DNA from 2 places in the Streptomyces sp. NPDC052301 genome. Region 2 is predicted to be linked to the other one. Evidence: riboswitches for the same ligand, from Rfam matches in the RefSeq annotation. Region 2 holds a riboswitch; the other holds the start of a gene.
What was found. Region 2 has a riboswitch for guanidine ahead of ACIHEJ_RS40625 (MBL fold metallo-hydrolase). Riboswitches for the same ligand answer to the same signal wherever they lie in the genome.
Positions count from the first base shown of each region.

Region 1: linked by a shared signal. The riboswitch ahead of ACIHEJ_RS17095 (DMT family transporter) and the one ahead of ACIHEJ_RS40625 (MBL fold metallo-hydrolase) in region 2 are both predicted to bind guanidine.

Region 1 is NZ_JBIUBE010000005.1:561,976-572,719, reverse strand. It holds gene ACIHEJ_RS17100 (transglycosylase domain-containing protein) at 1-2,786, shown strand, start outside; gene ACIHEJ_RS17095 (DMT family transporter) at 2,795-3,115, opposite strand; guanidine-III (ykkC-III) riboswitch at 3,151-3,219, opposite strand; gene ACIHEJ_RS17090 (co-chaperone GroES) at 3,276-3,578, opposite strand; gene ACIHEJ_RS17085 (DUF3618 domain-containing protein) at 3,679-4,008, opposite strand; gene bcp (thioredoxin-dependent thiol peroxidase) at 4,109-4,576, shown strand; partial or broken gene ACIHEJ_RS17075 (HNH endonuclease) at 4,824-5,063, shown strand; tRNA gene ACIHEJ_RS17070 (tRNA-Leu) at 5,078-5,162, shown strand; gene rdgB (RdgB/HAM1 family non-canonical purine NTP pyrophosphatase) at 5,201-5,803, opposite strand; gene ACIHEJ_RS17060 (SGNH/GDSL hydrolase family protein) at 5,830-7,164, opposite strand; gene ACIHEJ_RS17055 (DUF445 domain-containing protein) at 7,374-8,687, shown strand; gene ACIHEJ_RS17050 (MFS transporter) at 8,788-10,347, shown strand; gene ACIHEJ_RS17045 (hypothetical protein) at 10,601-10,744, opposite strand, start outside.
Region 2 is NZ_JBIUBE010000028.1:44,536-55,279, reverse strand. It holds gene ACIHEJ_RS40640 (MarR family winged helix-turn-helix transcriptional regulator) at 1-366, opposite strand, end outside; gene ACIHEJ_RS40635 (PP2C family protein-serine/threonine phosphatase) at 444-1,622, opposite strand; gene ACIHEJ_RS40630 (FAD-dependent oxidoreductase) at 1,703-2,935, opposite strand; guanidine-III (ykkC-III) riboswitch at 3,068-3,135, shown strand; gene ACIHEJ_RS40625 (MBL fold metallo-hydrolase) at 3,148-4,026, shown strand; gene ACIHEJ_RS40620 (XdhC family protein) at 4,052-5,194, opposite strand; gene ACIHEJ_RS40615 (xanthine dehydrogenase family protein molybdopterin-binding subunit) at 5,187-7,316, opposite strand; gene ACIHEJ_RS40610 (FAD binding domain-containing protein) at 7,313-8,305, opposite strand; gene ACIHEJ_RS40605 ((2Fe-2S)-binding protein) at 8,302-8,883, opposite strand; gene ACIHEJ_RS40600 (TetR/AcrR family transcriptional regulator) at 9,156-9,743, shown strand; gene ACIHEJ_RS40595 (hypothetical protein) at 9,805-10,017, opposite strand; gene ACIHEJ_RS40590 (lamin tail domain-containing protein) at 10,211-10,744, opposite strand, start outside.

The DNA.
Region 1 (10,744 bases), on a different contig from region 2:
CGTCCACCGCCAAGGCCGGCGAGGGCACCGACAAGCGCGGACCCCAGTCCGCCGAGAGCACCCAGGTGCTGCGCCGCGTCACCCCGCCGCGCGCCCCCCAGGACACCGGCGAGGACCGGCCGGCCGAGAGCACCCAGGTGCTGCGCCGCGTCACCGCGCCCCGCAAGGGCGCGCCCGCCGACCCCGCCAAGGCCCGCGCGGCCCGCGCAGCAGCCGCAGCCGCAGCCGGTGCCGGTGCCGCCGCTCAGGCCTCCCCCGCGGGCGCCGTCACCCCCGGCCCCCGCACCGGAGACAGCACCGGCACCGGCGCACGGCCCAAGGCGAAGCCCGCCGCACCCGCAACGCCCGCCACCCCGCCCCCCGCCCGGTCCTCCGAGGCCGAGACCACCGCCCTCGCCGCCACCACCGCGGACGCCGCGGCCCCCGCAGGCGCGGGCGAGGGCAAGAAGTCCAAGCGGCCCAAGCGCACCGGCTGGCGGCGGCTGTTCCCGACCTGGCGCATGGTGCTCGGCACCTTCGTCATCGGCGTGCTGCTGATCATCGGCCTGTTCTTCCTCGGCTACTCGATGGTCAAGATCCCGCCCGCCAACGCCCTCGCCACCAAGCAGGCCAACGTCTACCTCTACGCCGACGGCTCACAGATCGCCCGCGACGGCCAGATCAACCGGGAGAACGTCACCCTCGCCCAGGTCTCCAAGGACGCCCAGCACGCCGTCCTCGCCGCCGAGGACCGTGACTTCTACACCGAGTCCGCCATCGACCCGAAGGCCATGATCCGCGCCGGCTGGAACACCGCCACCGGCAAGGGCAAGCAGTCCGGCTCCACGATCACCCAGCAGTACGTGAAGAACTACTACCTGGGCCAGGAACAGACGGTCACCCGCAAGGCCAAGGAATTCTTCATCTCGATCAAGCTGGACCGGAACAAGTCCAAGAACGACATCCTCGAGGGCTACCTCAACACCAGCTACTTCGGCCGCAACGCCTACGGCATCCAGTCCGCCGCCCAGGCCTACTACGGCGTGGACGCCAAGAACCTCGACCCGGCCCGCGCCGCCTACCTCGCCGCGCTCGTCAACGCGCCCAGCGAGTACGACGTCGTCGCCCACCCCGAGAACAAGGCCGCCGCCGTCGCCCGCTGGAACTACGTCCTGGACGGCATGGTCAAGAAGGGCTGGCTCAACCAGTCCGAGCGCACCGGCATGAAGTTCCCCATGCCCAAGGAGCAGACCGTCTCCACCGGCATGTCCGGCCAGCGCGGCTACCTCGTCGAGGCGGTCAAGCACTACCTGACCACCAACAACATCCTCACCGACGACCAGCTCGCGGTCGGCGGCTACCGCATCACCACCACCATCCAGAAGAACCGGCAGGACGCCTTCGTCAAGGCGGTCCACGACCAGCTGATCTCCAAGCTCGACAAGAAGAACAACAAGGTCGACCGCTACGTCCGCGCCGGCGGCGCCTCCGTCGACCCCAAGACCGGCAAGGTCGTCGCCATGTACGGCGGCATCGACTACGTGAAGCAGTACACCAACGGCGCCACCCGCGGTGACTTCCAGGTCGGCTCGACCTTCAAGCCCTTCGTGTTCACCTCGGCGGTCCAGAACGGCTCCACCACCCAGGACGGCCGCACCATCACCCCGAACACCATGTACGACGGCACCAACGAACGCCCCGTACAGGGCTGGAGCGGCGGCGGCTACGCCCCCCAGAACGAGGACCAGAAGTCGTACGGCCAGATCACCGTCACCAAGGCGACCGACCTGTCCGTGAACGCCGTCTACGCCCAGATGGCCGTCGACGTCGGCCCCTCCAAGGTCAAGCAGACCGCGATCGACCTCGGCATCCCCTCCGCCACCCCGGACCTCCAGCCGTACCCGTCGATCGCCCTCGGCACCGCCACCGCCAGCGTGCTGGACATGGCGGAGGGATACGCGACGCTCGCCAACCACGGCAAGCACGGCACGTACACCCTCGTCGAGAAGATCACCAAGGACAACACCGAGGACGTCAAGCTCCCCGACCAGTCCGTCGAGCAGGCCGTCAGCCGCGAGGCCGCCGACACCACCACCTCGATCCTGCAGAGCGTGGTCGACAACGGCACCGCCACCGCCGCCCAGAACGCCGGCCGCCCCGCCGCCGGCAAGACCGGCACCGCCGAGAACGACACCGCCGCCTGGTTCGCCGGCTACACCCCGGACCTGGCCACCGTCGTCTCCGTCATGGGCCAGGACCCCGTGACCGCCAAGCACATGCCGCTGTACGGCGCCCTCGGCCAGGCCCGCATGAACGGTGGCGGCCCGCCCACCCAGATCTGGGCCCAGTACACGCACGACGCCCTGAAGAACAAGCCGACCGCCGACTTCGACCTGCAGCTCCAGCAGGGCGCCGACCAGCCGCAGGCGCCCAGCTCCCCCGGCTCGGCCCAGCCCGGCACCACCGGCGACCAGAACACCGGCGGCACCACCACCGACGGCGGCCAGGACAACGGCGGCGCCACCGCCAGCCCGACCGACGGCGGCACCACCGGCACGCCCACCGACGGCGGCCCGACCACGGACGGCGGCGCCACCACCGGCGGCGACACCACGACGGACGGCACCACCACCGGCGGCGACACCACCGGCGGAGGAACGACGACCGGAGCCGGCGGCACGACCGGCGGCGGCGACACGACCGGCGGCGGCACCCCCGGCGGCGGCACAGCCGCCGGCGGGGCCACGGACGGCGGCGGCACGACCGGCACAGCGGCAGGCGCCGGAGGCGGCGACCCCGGCGCCTGACCCCGCCCTCAGTGACCGCTGGTCGCCTTCAGCCCCACCACGGCGACCAGCAGCAGACACACGAAGAACACCCGGGCGGCGGTGACCGGCTCACCCAGCACCACCATGCCGAGCACCGCCGCCCCGGCCGCGCCGATGCCCACCCACACGCCGTACGCGGTACCGATCGGCAGGGACTTCGCGGCATACGACAGCAGCACCATGCTCGCGACGATGCCGGCGCCGGTGAACAGACTCGGGACCAGCCGGGTGAACCCGTCGCTGTACTTCATCCCGATCGACCAGGCCACTTCCAGCAGACCGGCGACAACCAACAGCACCCAGGCCACGACAGGCACCTCCCGAGACGGAACGACTCTTCACCGGTGCGTCGTCTTTGCCTGCATCCCGGTACGGCGCGTCTCGTCGGGCTCGCTTCCGAACATAGCAAAGGAACGACAAAAGGGCTGGTGACAGCCGTCACCAGCCCTTCCGTCAGGGACTTTCGAATCAGAGATACAGCCCGGTGGAGTCCTCCGACCCCTCGAACCGGTCCGCGGCGACGGCGTGCAGATCACGCTCACGCATGAGCACGTACGCCACGCCCCGCACCTCGACCTCCGCCCGGTCCTCTGGATCGAACAGAACCCGGTCACCCGGCTCCACGGTCCGTACGTTCTGACCGACCGCGACGACCTCGGCCCAGGCCAGGCGCCGCCCGACCGCCGCGGTCGCGGGAATCAGGATCCCGCCCCCCGACCGCCGCTCGCCCTCCCCGGTCTCCTGCTTGACCAGAACCCGGTCGTGCAGCATCCGAATGGGCAGCTTGTCGTGATGGGGGATCCTGTGCTCGTTTCTGTTGGCGCTCACGCCTCGAACCTACCTGCCTTCACCCCGGCCGTACGCCTCCGGGTCAGCCCTTGCGCCGCCGGGTGCCCAGGGCGATCAGCCCCACGACCCCGACCGCGAGCAGCGCCACGGGCACGACCCGCTCCAGCCGCAGCGCCCCGTCCTCGTCCACGAACTGCCCCCGCACCTCGGTCACGGCCCGGTTGACCTGGACGTACGCCCGGCCGACCGTGTGATCGATGTTGGCGACGACCTTGGCCTTCGCGTCCCCGACGATCGTCTTCGGGTGCACCCGCACGCCGATCTCGTCGAGCGTCTCGGCCAGCACTTCGCGGCGACGCTTGATGTCCGCCTCGATCTGCGCCGGGGTTCTGGTGTCCGACGTGTCCGCCACCGTACGGCCTCCGAAGTCTGCCGAAGTCTGATGCTGTTCCGGACAGTCTGTCAGCTCATGCCCGCGCCGCACCGCAAGGCCCCCCGGTTACGCTGGCCCGATGAGCGAGCGACTCCAGCCGGGGGACGTGGCCCCCGCCTTCACCCTCCCGGACGCCGACGGCACCGAGGTGTCCCTTTCCTCCCATAAGGGCCGCAAGGTCATCGTCTACTTCTACCCGGCCGCCCTGACCCCCGGCTGCACGAAGCAGGCCTGCGACTTCACGGACAACCTGGAGGTCCTGGCCACCGCCGGCTACGACGTCATCGGCATCTCCCCCGACGCCCCGGAGAAGCTGGCGAAGTTCCGCGAGAAGGAGTCCCTGAAGGTCACGCTGCTGGCCGACCCGGAGAAGAAGGTCACCGAGGCCTACGGCGCCTACGGCGAGAAGAAGAACTACGGCAAGACGTACATGGGCGTCATCCGCTCCACGATCGTCGTCGACGAGGAGGGCAAGGTCGAACGAGCCCTCTACAACGTCCGCGCCACCGGCCACGTGGCCAAGATCATCAAGGATCTGGGCATCTGAGGAACCTGTAGCCGACGTCGGCGGCCCGCCCCTGGAACGACCCCGGGCGGGCCGCTTTTCCGTCTCCGGGCGCGACTGTCCGATAACCGGTTCGTTGCTCCGTACGGGCAGCGAACGCCTGCCCGGAGCGGAGGGGGCTCGATGGGGGCCAGTGCGTACACGAGGGAGCGGCTGGAGGAGGCGGCTCGGGGAGCGTGGAATCTGTCCGAGGCGCTGGAGAGGCTGGGGGTGGATCCGCGGAATTCGACTCCACGAGACGGGCGTACCGGACCGATGCGCCGAGTGCGGTGTTGGCTCCGAGTGGCTCGGGCACCCGATGACGCTGGAGGTCGACCACATCAATGGCGACCGGAGCGATGACCGGCGGGAGAACCTGCGGCTGCTGTGCCCCAACTGCCACGCCACCACCCGCACCTGGTGCCGAGGGGGCGGACGACGAAAGACGCAGCCCCGTACACTGAGCGAGGCAAAACAGCCTGCAGGCTAATTGTCCGGTGTGGGGCGGTCGTGGCGAAATAGGCGATACGCGCGGGTTTTAGGTGCCCGTGGGAGAAATCCCGTGTGGGTTCGAGTCCCACCGACCGTACATGAGAGGGGCCGTCCATCGGGGCGGCCCCTTCTTGCTCAGCCCAACAACTCCCGGACCACCGGCACCAGCGCCCGGAACGCCTTCCCCCGGTGGCTGATCGCGTTCTTCTCGGACGCGGTCAGTTCCGCGCACGTGCGCGTCTCGCCCTCCGGCTGGAGGATCGGGTCGTAGCCGAAGCCGTTCGTGCCGGCGGGGGCGTGGCGCAGGACGCCCCGAAGCTGTCCCTCGACCACCCGCTCACGCCCGTCCGGCAGGGCCAGGGCCGCCGCGCAGGCGAAGTGTGCCGACCGGTGTTCCTCGGCGATGTCGGAGAGCTGGGCGAGCAGCAGGTCGAGGTTGGCCCGGTCGTCGCCGTGGCGGCCGGCCCAGCGGGCGGAGAAGATGCCGGGGGCGCCGTTGAGGACGTCGACGCACAGGCCCGAGTCGTCGGCGACCGCGGGCAGGCCCGTGGCCTGGGCCAGGGCGTGGGCCTTGAGCAGGGCGTTCTCGGCGAAGGTGACGCCGGTCTCCTTGACGTCGGGGATCTCGGGGTAGGCGTCGGCGCCGATCAGCTCGTGCGGCAGGCCTGCTTCGGCGAGGATCGCCCTGAGCTCGGTGATCTTTCCGGCGTTGCGGGTGGCGAGGATCAAGCGGGTCATGCCCGCCAGTATTCCTCGCCGCCCGGTCACAGCTCCGTCTGCCCCGCGCCGTTCAGGGTGCGCAGGTCGAAGACCTCGGCCATCTTCGCGAAGCCCAGGTCGCTGGGGTGCAGGTGGTCGCCGGAGTCGTAGTCGGGGCGCAGGCGCTGCGGGGCGTAGGGGTCGCGGAGGGCCTTGTCGAAGTCGACGACCGCGTCGTACAGGCCGCCGGACCTGATCTGGGCGTTGACCTGCTGGCGTACCGTCTCGCGGGCGGGGGTCCAGCCGCGGTGGCCGCGGCAGGGCATGAGGGTGGCGCCGACGACCTTCAGGCCGTGGGCGTGGGCCTGGCGTACGAGGGTGCGCAGGCCGGCCGTGATGCGGTCCGGGTCGGCGAGCTGGGGGTTGCGGAGTATGTCGTTGATGCCGAGGTCGATGACGACGACCTTGACGTCGGGGTGGGAGAGGGCGTCGCGGCCGAAGCGGCCGAGGCCGCTCTGGTTCTCGGCGGGGCGGCCGAGGCCGTCGGCGAGGACCTGGTTGCCGCTGATGCCTTCGTTGACGACGCTGTAGCGGGGGAGTTGCTGTCCGTCTTCGAGGGCGGTGCGGAGCCGGCCGGCGAGGATGTCGGGCCAGCGGTGGTTGGCGCCGGTGGTGGAGGTTATGCCGTCGGTGATGGAGTCGCCGAAGACGACGGCGGTGCCGTCGGCCTCGTTGCTGAGGACGTCCAGGGCGGTCAAGTAGCGCCAGTAGGCGGTCTGTTCGGTGTAGGGGGTGCCGGTGGCGTCCTCGGTGGCGTCGCCGGTGGCGACGTAGGAGATCTGCCGGGCGTGCGGGTGGTAGGTGACCGGGCCGGACGGGGTGGGGGAGTAGGTGGTGACCAGGACGTCGCCGGCGTGCGGGATGGTGAGGCGGACGGCGTCGCTGACGATCTGTCCGCCTGCGGGGATGACGACGCTGGTGCTGCCGTTGAAGGTGAGGCGCCGCATGGTCTGGGGGTCGGCGGCCGCGGTGCCGTCGCCGGTGGAGAGGGCGATCGAGGCGTGCGTCAGGGCGAGCGGTGACTGGCCGTAGAGATTGGACAGTGTGATGCGGGCACTCGTACCACCGGTGTCGGCGTGTACGACGTTGCGGACCGAGTGGCCTGCCATGCCGTTCGTCTCGGTGCCGGGTTCGCCGCCCACGGGGGCGGTGGACCAGGAGCCGACCCAGGTTCCGGCGGAGACGGGGGCGGCGGACGAGTCGCGGTGGGGGCGGTTGTCGGTGAGGGCGCTGCGGGAGGTGCCGTCGTCGGCTGCGACGGTGACGTAGATGGCGGCGGACAGTGCCACGACCAGCGCGACGAGCGCAGTCAGTACTGCATAACCATGACGCTTGGTCATGCTTTTGTTGTTCTCCTCGGGAGATGGGAGCCCGAGGCTCCGATCTGGGTCACTCCATGATGCGGCATGGGGTGCGGGGAGCTGACAGGGCCCTGCCCAGGACTCCCGTCCAGACAGACGCCGGGAACTCTTGTTCCGTTCCGTGAGTCGGTCGGGAAGGGACAATTGTGTGCGGGATCACCGAGCTGTGGAGCTGACGGGTGGAGCTGATGGAACCTACGGAGACGGCAGCACCGGCGCGGGCCGCGTCGTACCGGACCATGACGGCCTTCACTCCGGCGGACGAGGAGCGTCGGCGCGGGGTGCGGCGGATGAAGCTGACGGCGACCGCGATGCTGCTGTTCGTGGCGGTGGTCTATGTGGTGGCGAAGGTGGCCGGGCACGAGGGTGCCGGGGAGTGGACGCAGTACGTGGCCGCGGCGGCCGAGGCGGGCATGGTGGGTGCGCTGGCCGACTGGTTCGCGGTGACGGCGCTGTTCCGGCATCCGCTCGGGCTGCCCATTCCGCACACGGCGATCATTCCGACGAAGAAGGACCAGTTGGGGGTCTCGTTGGGGGAGTTCGTCGGGGAGAACTTCCTCTCCCAGGACGTCGTGCGGCAGCGGTTGCGGGCGGTGGGTATCGGCAGCCGGCTGGGGGTGTGGCTGGCGGAGCCGGAGCATGCGGACCGGGTGACGGCGGAGCTGGCGACGGCGCTGCGGGGCGCGCTGACGGTGCTGCGTGACTCGGACGTGCAGGCGGTGGTGGGGGAGGCGATCACCCGGCGGGCGAACACGCAGGAGATCGCTCCGGGGATCGGGAAGATGCTGGAGAAGATCGTCGCCGACGGGGGGCACCGGCGGGCGGTGGATCTGGTGGTGGCCCGTGCGCACGACTGGCTGGTGCTGCACCGGGACGACGTGATGGTGGCCGTGGAGGGTGGTGCGCCGGGCTGGACCCCGCGGTTCGTCGACCGGAAGGTCGGTGAGCGGGTCTACCGGGAGTTGTTGCGGTTCGCGACCGAGATGCGGGACATGCCGTCGCATCCGGCGCGGGGTGCGTTGGACCGTTTTCTCACGGACTTCGCCTCCGATCTGCAGTCCGACACGGACACCCGGGCGCGGGTGGAGCGGCTGAAGGGTGAGGTGCTGGGCCGGGGCGAGGTGCAGGATCTGATCGCGTCGGCCTGGACGGCGGTGCGGTCGATGATGGTGGCGGCGGCGGAGGACGAGCGCAGTGAGCTGCGGCTGCGGGTGCGGGGTGCGCTGCTGTCGCTGGGACGGCGGATGGCGACCGAGCCGAAGGTGCAGGGCAAGGTCGACAGCTGGGTGGAGGGGGCCGCGGTGCACGTGGTGACGACGTACCGCAAGGAGATCACCTCGTTGATCACGGACACGGTGGCGGGCTGGGACGCGGAGCACACCACCCGGAAGATCGAGGCGCACATCGGCCGTGATCTGCAGTTCATCCGGATCAATGGCACCGTGGTGGGATCACTGGCGGGGTTGCTGATCTATGTGGTGTCGCGGGCGCTGGGGGCCTGAGTCCTGGCTCTGTGCCGACTGATTCCGCAGGTTGGGGGCACCCGCTTGGTGCCGTCCCTCGCGCTTTCCGGGGGACGTCCTTCGACGCGGAGGGAGCCCCATGAGCGCAGCCGAGGCGGCATCGCCGGACACCGGACGGACCATCATCACCACCATTCCCGCCCGGTTGGACCGTCTGCCCTGGTCCCGCTGGCACTGGACGATCGTGATCGGCCTGGGCACCGTATGGATCCTGGACGGCCTGGAGGTCACGGTCGTCGGCAACATCGCCAGCCGGCTGGCCGAGCCGGGCAGTGGTCTGTCGATCACCTCGGGCCAGATCACGGGTACGGCCGCCGCGCTGTATGTGGCGGGTGCCTGTATCGGTGCGCTGTTCTGGGGCCGGCTGACCGATCGTTTCGGCCGCAAGAAGCTCTTCATGATCACCTTGGCGGTGTATCTGGCGGCGACGGCGCTGACGGCCGTCTCGTGGGAGGCCTGGTGGTTCTTCCTGTTCCGCTTCCTGACGGGTTTCGGCATCGGCGGTGAGTACGCGGCGATCAACTCCGCGATCGACGAGCTGATCCCGGCGAACTACCGCGGCCGGGTCGATCTGATCATCAACGGCAGTTTCTGGCTCGGCGCGGTCGGTGGTTCGCTGCTGTCGATCGTGGCGCTCGACACCGACCTGCTGGCGGCGAACGTCGGCTGGCGTCTGACCTTCGCTCTCGGCGCCTTCCTGGCCCTGGTCATCCTGCTGGTACGGCGGCACGTCCCGGAGAGTCCGCGCTGGCTGCTGATCCACGGCAGGGACCGGGAGGCGGAGGAGATCGTCTCCGGTATCGAACGTCAGGTGGAGGAGCAGCGCGGTGAGCGGCTGCCCGAGCCGGACGGCGGCGAGCTGGAGATCCACCAGCGCAGGAGCGTGACGTTCCGGGAGATCGCCCGCACGGTCTTCGGCCGGTACCGCAAGCGGGCGGTGCTCGGCTTCTCCCTCTTCATCGGGCAGGCGTTCCTGTACAACGCGATCACCTTCGGCTTCGGCGCGATCCTGACGAAGTTCTTCGACGTGCCGTCCGGCCATACCGGCTACTACTTCGCGGTGATCGCGGTCGGCAACTTCTGCGGGCCGCTGCTGCTGGGCCACCTGTTCGACACGGTGGGCCGGCGGGTGATGATCTCCTCCACGTACCTGCTCTCGGGCCTCCTCCTCTTCGGCACGGCCTGGCTGTTCGACCGGGGTTCGCTGAACGCGGCCACGCTGACGGCCTGCTGGTGTGCGGTGCTCTTCTTCGCCTCGGCGGGCGCGTCCAGCGCGTATCTGACGGTCTCGGAGATCTTCCCGATGGAGACGAGGGCGATGTCGATCGCCTTCTTCTACGCCCTCGGTACGGCCGCGGGCGGTATCAGCGGCCCGCTGCTGTTCGCGGACCTCACCGGCACGGGCAAGGTCGGTGACACGGTCCTGGCGTTCTCGATCGGGGCGACGCTGATGTGTCTGGCGGGTCTGGTGGCGGCGTTCCTGGCGGTACGGGCCGAACGCCGCTCCCTGGAGGACATCGCCCGCCCGCTGACGGCGGTGGCCGGCCGGGCCAAGGCGGCGACGAAGGGCGCCCGGCCGTCGAGCCGTACGTCCGGCCCCCAGGGCCCCTCGGCACCGCCGGCGGCGAGCCGGCCGTAGCACGGGTCTGCCGTCGGTGGCGGGGCCGGCGGTGGGTCCTTTGCCCCCGGGGGCGGTGGGCAGGCTGCGGTGCGTCTGCCGTCGGCGGGCGGCTGGGCTTCTGCCGCCGGGGGCGGTGGGCGGCCTGGAGCGGATCCGCTGCCGCCGACGGCTGGCCGTAGCACTCCTGCTGTCGGCGGTCGGGCCGTGGCACTTCTGCCGTCGGCCGTCGGGCCGGAGCGCGCGTCTGCTGCCCCCTGGCCGACAGGCGGATTCAGCTCCGGCGGTCGGCGACGGCCCAGGAGGCGAGGGCGACGGCCCCGGCGACACCGAACACCGACGGCCAGGCGCCGATCTTCTTGGCGAGCGGGTGGGAACCGGCGAACGCGGCGACGTACGCGGCCGTGAGCGCACCCGC
Region 2 (10,744 bases):
GAGCGAGCCGAACCAGTGGGCGTCGTTCCGGTCGGCGATCTCGGCGAGTACCGGGACCAGGGCCCGCCCCCGGTCGGTCAGGACGAGCCGCACCGTGCGCCGGGAGGCGGGGTCCGGCTCGCGGCGGATCAGGTCCTTGGCCGCGAGCCGGTCGACCAGGCGGGAGACGGCTCCCGGATCGATGTCCATGTGCGCGGCCACGGCCTTGGTGGTGTCGTGGCCGTGGAAGACACTGATCATCACGCCCCACTGGGACACGGTGACGTCGTACCGGTCGAGTTCGGCCTCGAAGCGGCTGTGGACCTCGTCGGAGAGACGACGAAGCCAGTAGCCGAGATGGTCGTGGAGTCCACTCGTCTTGCTCACACGTCCAGCATTGTTGACGCGGCAATTCTTGTCAAGGCAACAATGACGTGAGGGGTTCGCACGACCGACGGTCCGCCTCAGCCCGGGACCGGCTTGGTGCCGTGTCCGAGACCGCCCAGGTGAAGGCCCGCCCCGTGCCGGTGGCCCCGCAGGGCGCTCGGCGTGCGGCAGAAAGCGATGAGGGCGGCGTCGTCGTCGAGGCGTCCCCCCACGTGGTCGAGCAGGTCGCGGCGGATGTGGTGCAGCAGCCTCTCGGGGCTGCTCCCCGCCCACCGGACCGCCCGATCGGCGAGCGGGTAGAAGATGCCGCCGGTGTCCCGGGCCTCGATGACGCCGTCGGTGTAGAGCAGGAGGGTGTCGCCGGGCTCGAAGGAGAACACGTCGACGGTGTACTCCCCGGGGGACGGCCCATGGATCCCCAGCGGCGGCGCCGGGTGCACGGGAACCGTCACGGCACTGCCGGCACTGAGCAGCAGGGGCGGCGGATGGCCGCAGCTCAGGACCCGGGTGACGTGGCCGTCGTCGGGGATCTCCACCAGCATCACGGTGGCGAACCGCTCCCCCAGGTCTTCGTCGGATCCGAGGTTGGGCAGGTTGCGGGCCACGCTGCGTTCGAGGGCGGCGGCCAGGTCGGGCAGGGTGGTGTGGTGGTGTGCCGCCTCGCGGAAGGCACCGATGAGGAGGGCGGCCTCGCCGACGGCGGACAGGCCCTTGCCGCGGACGTCGCCGATCATGACCCGCACACCGTTGTCGGTGGGCGTCGCGGCGTACAGGTCGCCGCCGATCTGCGCCTCGGCCTCGGCCGCCAGATACAGGCAGGCGATGTTCATGGGACCGATCCGCTCCGGCAGCGGCCACAGCAGAACGTGCTGGGCGGTTTCGGCGACCATGCGGACCTGGGCCAGCTGGCGCTGGCGGCGCTCGCGCATCACGCAGTAGAACACGGTCAGGGCCGACAGGACGGCCAGGGCCAGGATCTGCACCAGTACGTTGCGCGTGAACAGCACCCCGAAGTGCCAGCCGATGTACGCCTGCGCCGCCACGGCCAGGAACCCGACCAGCCCGGTCAGCCAGGCACCGGCGAAAGAGGCGGTGATCGCCGGGGCGATGACCAGCAGCGGACCCAGATGGACGTCGGCCGGAACCAGCTGGTCCACCACGGTGATGACCACGATGAGCACGATGGGGATCAGCAGCAGCGCATGGCTCGACTGCCACGGCTGCCGCACACCGGCAGCACTTCGCCGGACGTCCACGCCTTCCACAGTGCACCATCCGAGGGACGGCTGACGACCGCACACCCGGCGACTCCAGCTGGTCCGCCGAGGCGCGACGGCTATCGGAGGGCCACCTCGGGTGGGCGTTCCCGCAGTGCGCCGTAGGCGATGAACCAGGCGGGAACGCGCCGTACCCAGCGTGATCCGGCGACCAGGTGCGCCAGGCGCCGGGCCCTCTCCGCGCTGCCGAGCGGCGGCCGGCCCTGCAGGACGGGGGCGATGAAGCGGGCGTGAGCCGTCCGCTGGAGCGCCTGGGTGGCGACCGTGGTCGGCCTGCGGCGCCGCTGCAGCCCGCGTACGTCGCGCGGGCGTACGGTCCCGCGGCGCAGGGGCTCGGCCAGATAGCGGGCGGCGGCCACCGCGTCCTGCACCGCGAGGTTGATCCCGATGCCGAAGACCGGGGACATGGCGTGCGCGGCGTCGCCGATGCACAGCAGGCCGGGCCGGTGCCAGTGGCGCAGCCGGTCCAGGCGTACGTCGAGGAGCTTGACCTCGTCCCAGGAGCGCAGGGCGTGTGCGCGGTCGGCGATCCAGGGGACGGCGGCGGTGAAGTCGGCCAGGAAGGCGTCCAGGCCGGCCGCTCGGCGCCGGGTGTCCGCGCCCTTGGGGATGAGCGCGGCGCACTGCCAGTAGTCGCCGCGGTCGATCATCGCCGTCAGGAAGCGGTCGCCGACGCCGCCGACGAGTCCGCGCGGGTCGCCCTCGTGGCGCGGGAGGCGGAACCACCAGGCGTCCATCGGGCAGTCGAAGCGGCGCAGGCCGAGCTCCGGACGGGACCGGGCCAGCGAGCCGCGGCCGTCGCAGGCGACGGTGAGCACGGCGCGCACCTCTCCGGTGCGGCCGTCGGAGGTGCGATAGCGCACCCCCGTCACCCGGCCGGACTCGATCAGGAAGGAGGTCGCCTCCGTGCTCATCCGCAGCTCGAACACCGGCTCGCGCCGGGCCTCGTCCGCGAGGAGGTCCAGCAGGTCCCACTGCGGCACCATCGCCACGTAGTTGTACGGGCCGGGCAGCACCGTGAGGTCCGCGACCGTGACGGCCGAGCGGCCGGTTCCGACGGGCAGCTGGACGGTGCGCACCCGGCGCTGCGGCAGCCGGGCGAAGCGCTCGGCCAGGCCCAGGTCGTCCAGCAGCGCCAGGGTCGAGGGGTGGACGGTGTCGCCGCGGAAGTCGCGCAGGAAGTCGGCGTGCTTCTCCAGTACCGTCACGGGGACGCCGGCCCGGGCCAGCAGCAGGGCGAGCACCATGCCCGCGGGGCCGCCTCCCACCACACAGCACGTGGTCTGCTCCATCGCGGTCCTGCCCTTCGTGGGAGCAGTAATTCATCGCCAGGTGAATACTGTACTCCTCGGCGGCCCGCCTTCCGAGTCCCGGCCGGGCCGGGCGGAGCGGCGGCCGGCCGCAGGCGGCGTGGTAGCGTCCGGGCGGCGGCTCGGACGTGCCTGCCCCGGACGAGATGTGCGCCGTACCCGGCCCGCAAAGACGACGCACACGCGGAGACATCGTGGACACCGGCACGCACCCGATCGACTTCACCTCCACCGCTCCCCGGGCGCTCCCACTGCCGGTGCGGTGGATCCACGGCTCGCCCTCGGCCAAGCACAACACCGACCCGGACATCCAGGTCCACGCCTACGACGAGCACACCTTCGTGCTGCGGCAGAACATGGCGGTCCACTACGAGGCGCCGTTCCTGTTCCTGCTGTGCGGCAACGAACGGGCCGTGCTGATCGACACCGGCGCCACGGAGTCCGCCGAGTTCTTCCCGCTGCGCCGGGTGGTCGACGGGCTCCTCGCGGACTGGCTCGCGCGGCATCCCCGGGACGGCTACCACCTGCTCGTGCTGCACACCCATGGCCACGGTGACCACGTCGCGGGCGACGGCCAGTTCGCCGGCCGCCCCGCCACCACGGTGGTGGGTGCCGACCGCGCCACCGCCTGGCGGTACTTCGGGTTCGAGACGGACCCGGACGCGGTCGCCCGTGTCGACCTGGGCGGCCGGGTCCTGGAGTGCCTGGCCACCCCGGGCCACCACGAGGCGGCCGTCACCTTCTACGACCCGGCCACCGGGCTGCTGCTGACGGGCGACAGCGTCTATCCCGGCCGGCTCTACATCCAGGACGTCCCCGCGTTCACCCGCAGCATCGACCGGCTGATCGAGTTCGCCGACCGCCGGCCGGTCACCCATGTGCTCGGCTGTCACATCGAGATGACCACCGAACCCGGCGTGGACTACCCCGTCCGCACCACCTACCAGCCCGACGAGCCCCCGCTCCAGCTGACGCCGGCCCACCTCCGCCGGATCCGGGAGGCGCTCGGCCGGCTCGGCGACGGCCTCACCCGGCAGGCCTCCTCCGACTTCGTCCTCTGCCCGCACTCCTGAGCGGTCCGGACCGCCTCCCGGCCCGTCAGGCGGCCGTGACCTCGCTGTCCCCTCCCCGGTCGCGGTGGATCGGCGTCTTCGCACCGGTCAGGGGAACGCCCGTCCCGCCCCGCCCGGCGGCGACGATCTCCGCCACGATCGACAGGGCGGTCTCCTCCGGCGTACGGGCGCCGAGGTCGAGGCCGATCGGGGACCGCAGCCGGGCCAACTCGCGCTCGCTCACACCTTCTTCGCGCAGCCGTCGATCGCGCTCCTCGTGCGTGCGGCGCGAGCCCATCGCGCCGACGAACGCCACGGGCAGCGCGAGGGCCGTCTTCAGCAGGGGCACGTCGAACCGGGCCTCGTGGGTGAGCACGCACAGCACCGTGCGGGCGTCGGTCGCAGTGCTCCGCAGGTAGCGGTGCGGCCAGTCGACGACGACCTCGTCGGCGTCGGGGAAGCGGTCAGGCGTGGCGAAGACGGGGCGGGCGTCGCAGACGGTCACGTGGTAGCCGAGGAACTTGCCGGCCCGCGCCAGCGCCGACGCGAAGTCGACCGCACCGAAGACGATCATGCGCGGGGGCGGCACGTTCGACTCGACCAGCAGCGTGACACCACCGGGGCAGTGCGAACCGTCCTCCGAGATCTCCAGCGTGCCGGTGCGGCCCGCCTCCAGCAGGGCCCGGGCCTGGCCCGCCGCCGTCCGGTCCAGCTCGGGGCGGCCGCCGAGACCGCCCTCGTACGTACCGTCGTCCCGCACCAGCACGGCCCGGCCGAGGAGTTCGGCCGGACCGCGCGTGACCCGGGCGAGGGCCGCGGGCACGCCCCGGGCGGCGGCCGAGACCGCCGCACCCAGGACCGTCCGGGCGGGCCCCTGCCCGCCCACCGGCGTGATCAGCACGTCGATCGTCCCGCCACAGGTCAGCCCCACGGCGAAGGCGTCCTCGTCGCTGTAGCCGAAGCGTTCGGTGACGCTCTCGCCGGTCTCCAGCGCCTGCAGGCACAGGTCGTACACCGCGCCCTCCACGCAGCCGCCGGAGACCGAGCCGATGACGCTGCCCGCGCGGTCGACGGCGAGGGCGGCGCCGGGACCGCGCGGCGCGCTGCCGCCGACGGCCACCACGGTGGCCACCGCGAAGTCCCGGCCCTCCTCGAACCAGCCGATCAGCTGATCGGCGATGTCAAACACGCGGCGCTCCCGCCAGGATGACGCGGTCGGGCCTGATCGGAAGGGTGCGGTGCCGTACGCCGGTCGCGTGCCAGACGGCGTTGGCGACGGCGGCCGCGGCGCCCACGATGCCGATCTCCCCGATGCCCTTGATCCCGACCGGGTCCGCGGGGTCGGTGTCGTCGATCCAGTCGGCCTCGATGTGCGGTACGTCGGCGTGGGTGGCCACGTGATAGCCCGCGAGGTCGGCACCCACGTGGCCGCCCGAGGCACGGTCCCGGACCGCCTCCTCGTGCAGGGCCATGGAGATGCCCCAGATCATGCCGCCCCGCAGCTGGTTGCGTGCGGTGAGCGGGTTGACGATCCGGCCGGCCGCGAAGACGCCGAGCATGCGCCGTACCCGCACCTCGCCGGTGGAGACGTCGACGGCGACTTCGGCGAACTGCGCGCCGAAGGAGTGGCGTTCGGCGGGGGCGAGGGCACCGATGGCCGCGGTGGTGTCCGACCGCACCGTGATGCCCTCCGCAGGGACGTCGGCGCCCAGGGCCAGCCGCTCGCGCAGTTCGCGGGCCGCGGCCGTGACGGCCCAGGACCAGGAGCGGGTGCCCATGGAACCGCCGGCGATCATCGCGGGCCCGAAGTCGCTGTCGCCGATGCGCACGCGGACGCGCTCCGGCGGCACGTCCAGCGCGTCGGCGGCGACCAAAATGAGTGCGGTACGGGCCCCGGTGCCGATGTCGGCCGCGGAGATCCGGACGGTGAAGGTGCCGTCCGGGTACGCGGTCGCGGACGCCGTCGACGGTGCGGCGCCCGCGGGGAAGGAGGCCGCCGCCGTACCGGTGCCGAGGAGCCAGCGGCCGTCCCGGCGCTGCCCGGGACGCGGGTCGCGGTCCGCCCAGCCGAACCTGCGGGCGCCCTCCCGGAAGCAGTCGGGCAGATTGCGGCCGGCGAACGGCAGGCCGGAGACCGGGCCCTTGTCGGGTTCGTTGCGCAGGCGCAGCTCGATCGGGTCGAGCCCGCACTTCTCGGCGAGTTCGTCCAGCGCCGCCTCCAGCGCGAAGGACCCGGGTGCCTCGCCCGGGGCACGCATGAACGTCGGGGTGGGCACGTCGAGCCGCACCACGCGGTTGGCGGTGTGGTGGGCGTCGGCGTCGTACATCACCCGCGCCGGCGCGGCGCTCGCTTCGACGAACTCGTGCACGGTGGAGGTGAGGCTGACGGAACGGTGCTCCAGGGCGCGCAGCCGTCCGTCGGCGTCGGCGCCGAGCCTGACGTGCTGGGTGGTGGGGCTGCGGTAGCCCGCCAGCGAGAACATCTGGCGGCGGGTCAGGACGACCCGCACGGGCCGTTGCAGGACGGTCGCGGCCATGACGGCGGCCACCTGGTGGGCGCGGACGCCCTTGCTGCCGAAGCCACCGCCGACGTGCTCGGAACGCACGCGGACCGCGGACGGTTCGAGGGAGAAGAGGTTGGCGAGTTCACCGACGACCCAGGTGGCTCCCTGGTTGGAGTCGATCACCTCGAGCCGGCCGTCGTCCCAGCGAGCGGTGGCCGCGTGCGGCTCCATCGGGTTGTGGTGCTCTTCGGGGGTGGTGTACTCGGCGTCCACGACGGCGGCCGACGCGGCCAGTTCCGCGTCGAGGTCGCCCTTCTCCGTCACCCCGGGCATATGGCCGTCCACCGGGTAGGCGTCCGGGTGCTCGCCGTCGAAGCCGATGTCGTGGGGCTGCTGTTCGTAGTGCACCACGAGCGCTTCGGCGGCCTCCCTGGCCTGCTCGGACGTCTCGGCGACGACCAGCGCCACCGGCCAGCCCAGGTGCGGCACCCGGTCGTGCTGGAAGACGGCGCAGGTCGGGTCCGGCTTCCCCAGGAAGCCGGTGTAGTCGGTGTCCAGGCGCAGGGCGTTGCGGTGCTCCAGGACGGCCAGGACGCCCGGCATGGCGAGCACGGGGTCGGTGTCGATGTCCCGGATGCGGCCGCGTGCGACCGTGGACAGCACCAGCCAGCCGTGCGCGAGGTCCGCGAAGGGGACCTCACCGGCGTAGCGGGCGGCTCCGGTGACCTTGTCCCTGCCCTCGACACGGGTGTGCGCGGTGCCGACGGAAGGCGCCTGTACGGATGTTCCGACGGTGACCGTGGTCATCGGGCAGCCTCCTCGGCGAGTTCGGACAGGACGGCCACCACGAGGTTGCGCATGAGGGTCACCTTGTATCCGTTGCGGGGCAGCGGCCGGGCCGCGGTCAGTTCGGCGTCGGCAGCGGCGGCGAAGGTCTCGGCGTCGGCCGGCGCGCCCGCCAGTACGCGTTCGGCGGCCACGGCCCGCCACGGCCGCGAGGCGACCGCGCCGAAGGCCAGGCGGACGTCCCGGACGACACCGTCACGGACGTCCAGCGCGGCGGCGACGGACCCGATGGCGAACGCGTACGAGGCTCGCTCGCGCACCTTGCGGTAGCGCGAGACGGCGGCGACCGGGGCGGCCGGCAAGGCCACATGGGTGATCAGCGCGCCCGGCGGCAGGGCGGTCTCGCGGTGCGGGGTCTCACCGACGGGCAGGTAGAAGTCGGCGAGCGGCAACTCCCCCGGCCCGTCCGCCGTCTCGAAGTGGACGACGGCGTCGAAGGCGGCCAGGGCGACGCCCATGTCGGAGGGGTGTACGGCCACGCAGTGGTCGGACGCCCCCAGGATCGCGTGGTTGTGGTGCTCACCCTCGACGGCGGGACAACCGCTGCCGGGGACGCGCTTGTTGCACGGCTTGGTGATGTCGGTGAAGTAGCCGCAACGGGTGCGCTGCAGCAGGTTCCCGCCGACCGTGGCCATGTTGCGCAGCTGTCCCGACGCGCCGGCGAGCACCGCCTGCGCCAGAGCCGGGTAGCGGCGCCGTACCTCGGGATGGGCGGCCAGGTCGCCGTTGGTGACGGTGGCGCCGATGCGCAGACCGCCCTGCGGCGTCGACTCGATGTCGTCGAGCGGGAGTTCGCGGATGTCGATGAGCCGGGCGGGCCGTTCGACCCCGGTCTTCATGAGGTCGACGAGATTGGTGCCGCCGCCGAGGAAGCGCGTGCCCGGATCGGCGCCGAGCAACGCGACGGCACCGGAGACGTCGGACGCCCGGTGATAGTCGAACTCCTTCATGCCACGGCCTCCTTCGTGCCCGCAGCGGAGCCGACGCGCTCCGCGTCCGCCCCTGCTGCGGCGGCCCGGGCGACGGCCTCGACGATCGAGACGTACGCGCCGCAGCGGCAGAGGTTGCCGCTCATCCGCTCGCGGATCTCCTCCGCCGTCAGGGGCGGTGATCCCGCTTCGGGCCGGATGTCGTCGGTGACGGCGCTCGGCCAGCCCGCCGCGTGTTCCTGGATCATCCCGATCGCCGAACAGATCTGCCCCGGGGTGCAGTAGCCGCACTGGTACCCGTCCAGGTCGAGGAAGGCCTGCTGCACGGGGTGCAGCTGTTCGCCGTCGGCCAGGCCCTCGACGGTGGTGATCTCGCGGCCCTCGGCGGCCACGGCCAGCTGCAGGCAGGCGACGGCCCTGCGCCCGTCCAGCAGCACGGTGCAGGCACCGCACTGCCCCTGGTCGCACCCCTTCTTGGTGCCGGTCAGATCGAGCCGCTCGCGCAGCGCGTCGAGCAGGGTGGTGCGGTGATCGACGGGCAGTGTGTACTTCTCTCCGTTGATCTTCAAAGTGATGACACTGGACGTCGATGAGGCCATGAGCAGCTTCTTTCGCATTTCCAGGACAGACGGGACGCGGTCTCGCCGCCGGCGTACCGGGCGGCGTGGGAGGAGTGCGTTGGGGGTGGCACCGCAGCGGTGGAGCGAAGTGCGGAGCGCTGGGTCAGAAGTCGTGGCTGCCGACTGCCGTGGGGCCGCGCCCACCGCTATCGTGGACGTAACCGGACAGCTGTCCGCTACCTGAGAACGTAACGGACAGCTGTCCGGTTAGCAAGAGCGGGGTTCAGGCCAGGAACCCTCGAGGAGGACGCGTGCCCGCGAAGAAGGACCCACCGCTGCGCTCGGACGCACAGCGCAACCGGGAGCGCATCCTGGACGTGGCGCTCACCGAGCTGACGCACTGCGCGGACACCCCGCTGAGCGTGATCGCCAAGAAGGCCGGCGTCGGCCAGGGCACCTTCTACCGGAACTTCCCCAACCGTGAGGCGCTCGTCCTCGAGATCTACCGCCACGAGATGCAGCAGGTCGCCGACAGCGCGGCCCAGCTGCTCGAGTCCCTGGCGCCGGACCGGGCCCTGCGCGCCTGGATGGACCGGCTCGCCGAGTTCGCCATGGCCAAGGCCGGCCTGGCCGAAGCGATCCGGCAGGTCACCGGCACGCCCGGAGGTCCGGCGAAGCCGTCCCCCACACCGGTGGCCGCCGCCGCGGAACTGCTCCTGCGCGCCAACGAGGAAGCCGGCACCGTCCGCCCCGGCGTCAGCGGGGAGGACTTCCTCCTCACCATCGCCGGTCTCTGGCAGCTCACCCCGCGCGACGACTGGCAGCCACGCGCCACCCGGCTCTTCGACCTCGTCATGGACGGGCTGCGCGCCGGGGCCCCCGGACCGCACGGCCGATGACGGGAAGGCCCGGCGCGACCCCAGGCCCCTCGCGGCCGGAACCGCGGGGCCCGGGTGCGATTCAGAGGTTTTCCCGCACGACCCGCTCGGCCACTTCGTGCTCGGCCGCCGCCGGGTCGAGCTCGCTCACGCTCAGCAGGTCGGTGTCCTCGTTGAGGTGCTGCTCCCACGCGGCGGCCATGCGCTCCCGCTGCTCCGGGGACAGCTGCTGAACCTGGTCCCGGCTGGCGGGCGACAGCGCGTGGACAAAGCGGTGGACAGGGTCGGTCTCCATGGCCGTTCCTTGCGTCGCGGTACCGTCTCGTGCCTGGTGACGGCTGTGCCGAGACATGTGCCCTGACGCCCACTCATGGATGCGCCCCGGCAGACAAGTCACCCGAAGGGACGGGCAGTGGGCCCCCTCCGGAGGAGGAGGCCCACTGCGGGCATCGGCTCACGCGCCGCCGTCACGCGGCGCCGCCGGGAGGTCAGCGACGGTGTCCGCCCTCGTGGTCACCGTGGAAGACACCGCCGTGCCGGCCCTCGCCCCCGGGGAGGACACCGCCGTGGAGGACACCGCCGTGCCGGCCCTCGCCGCCGTGGAAGACACCACCCTCGTGCCGGTTGCCCCCGTCGCGTCGGCCGTCCTCGTCGTGCCGGCCACCGTTGTCGTCGCGGTGGTCGCGGCCCCGGCCGTCCCCGTCGCGTCGGCCACCGTCGCCGTCGTGGTGGTCGCGGCCCCCGTCGCGTCGGCCACCGTCCTCGTCGCGGTGGTCACGGCCCCAGGAGAAGTCGTCGACGAAGCGGCCCTCGTCGTTGCGCAGGGTGGCGGTGTCGGCGTCATTGCGCCACACGTACGCGCGCCGGTCCTGGTACAGGTCGGTTCTGGTGTCCCGGCCCACACCGGTGTGGACGCGGACGGTGGCGCCGCCCTCCAGCCGGACGTGACGGAAGGTGTACGTGTGGCCGTCCTCGTCCGACAGGGTCCAGCCCCCCAGGTTCACCGCCCGGCGCGCATGGTT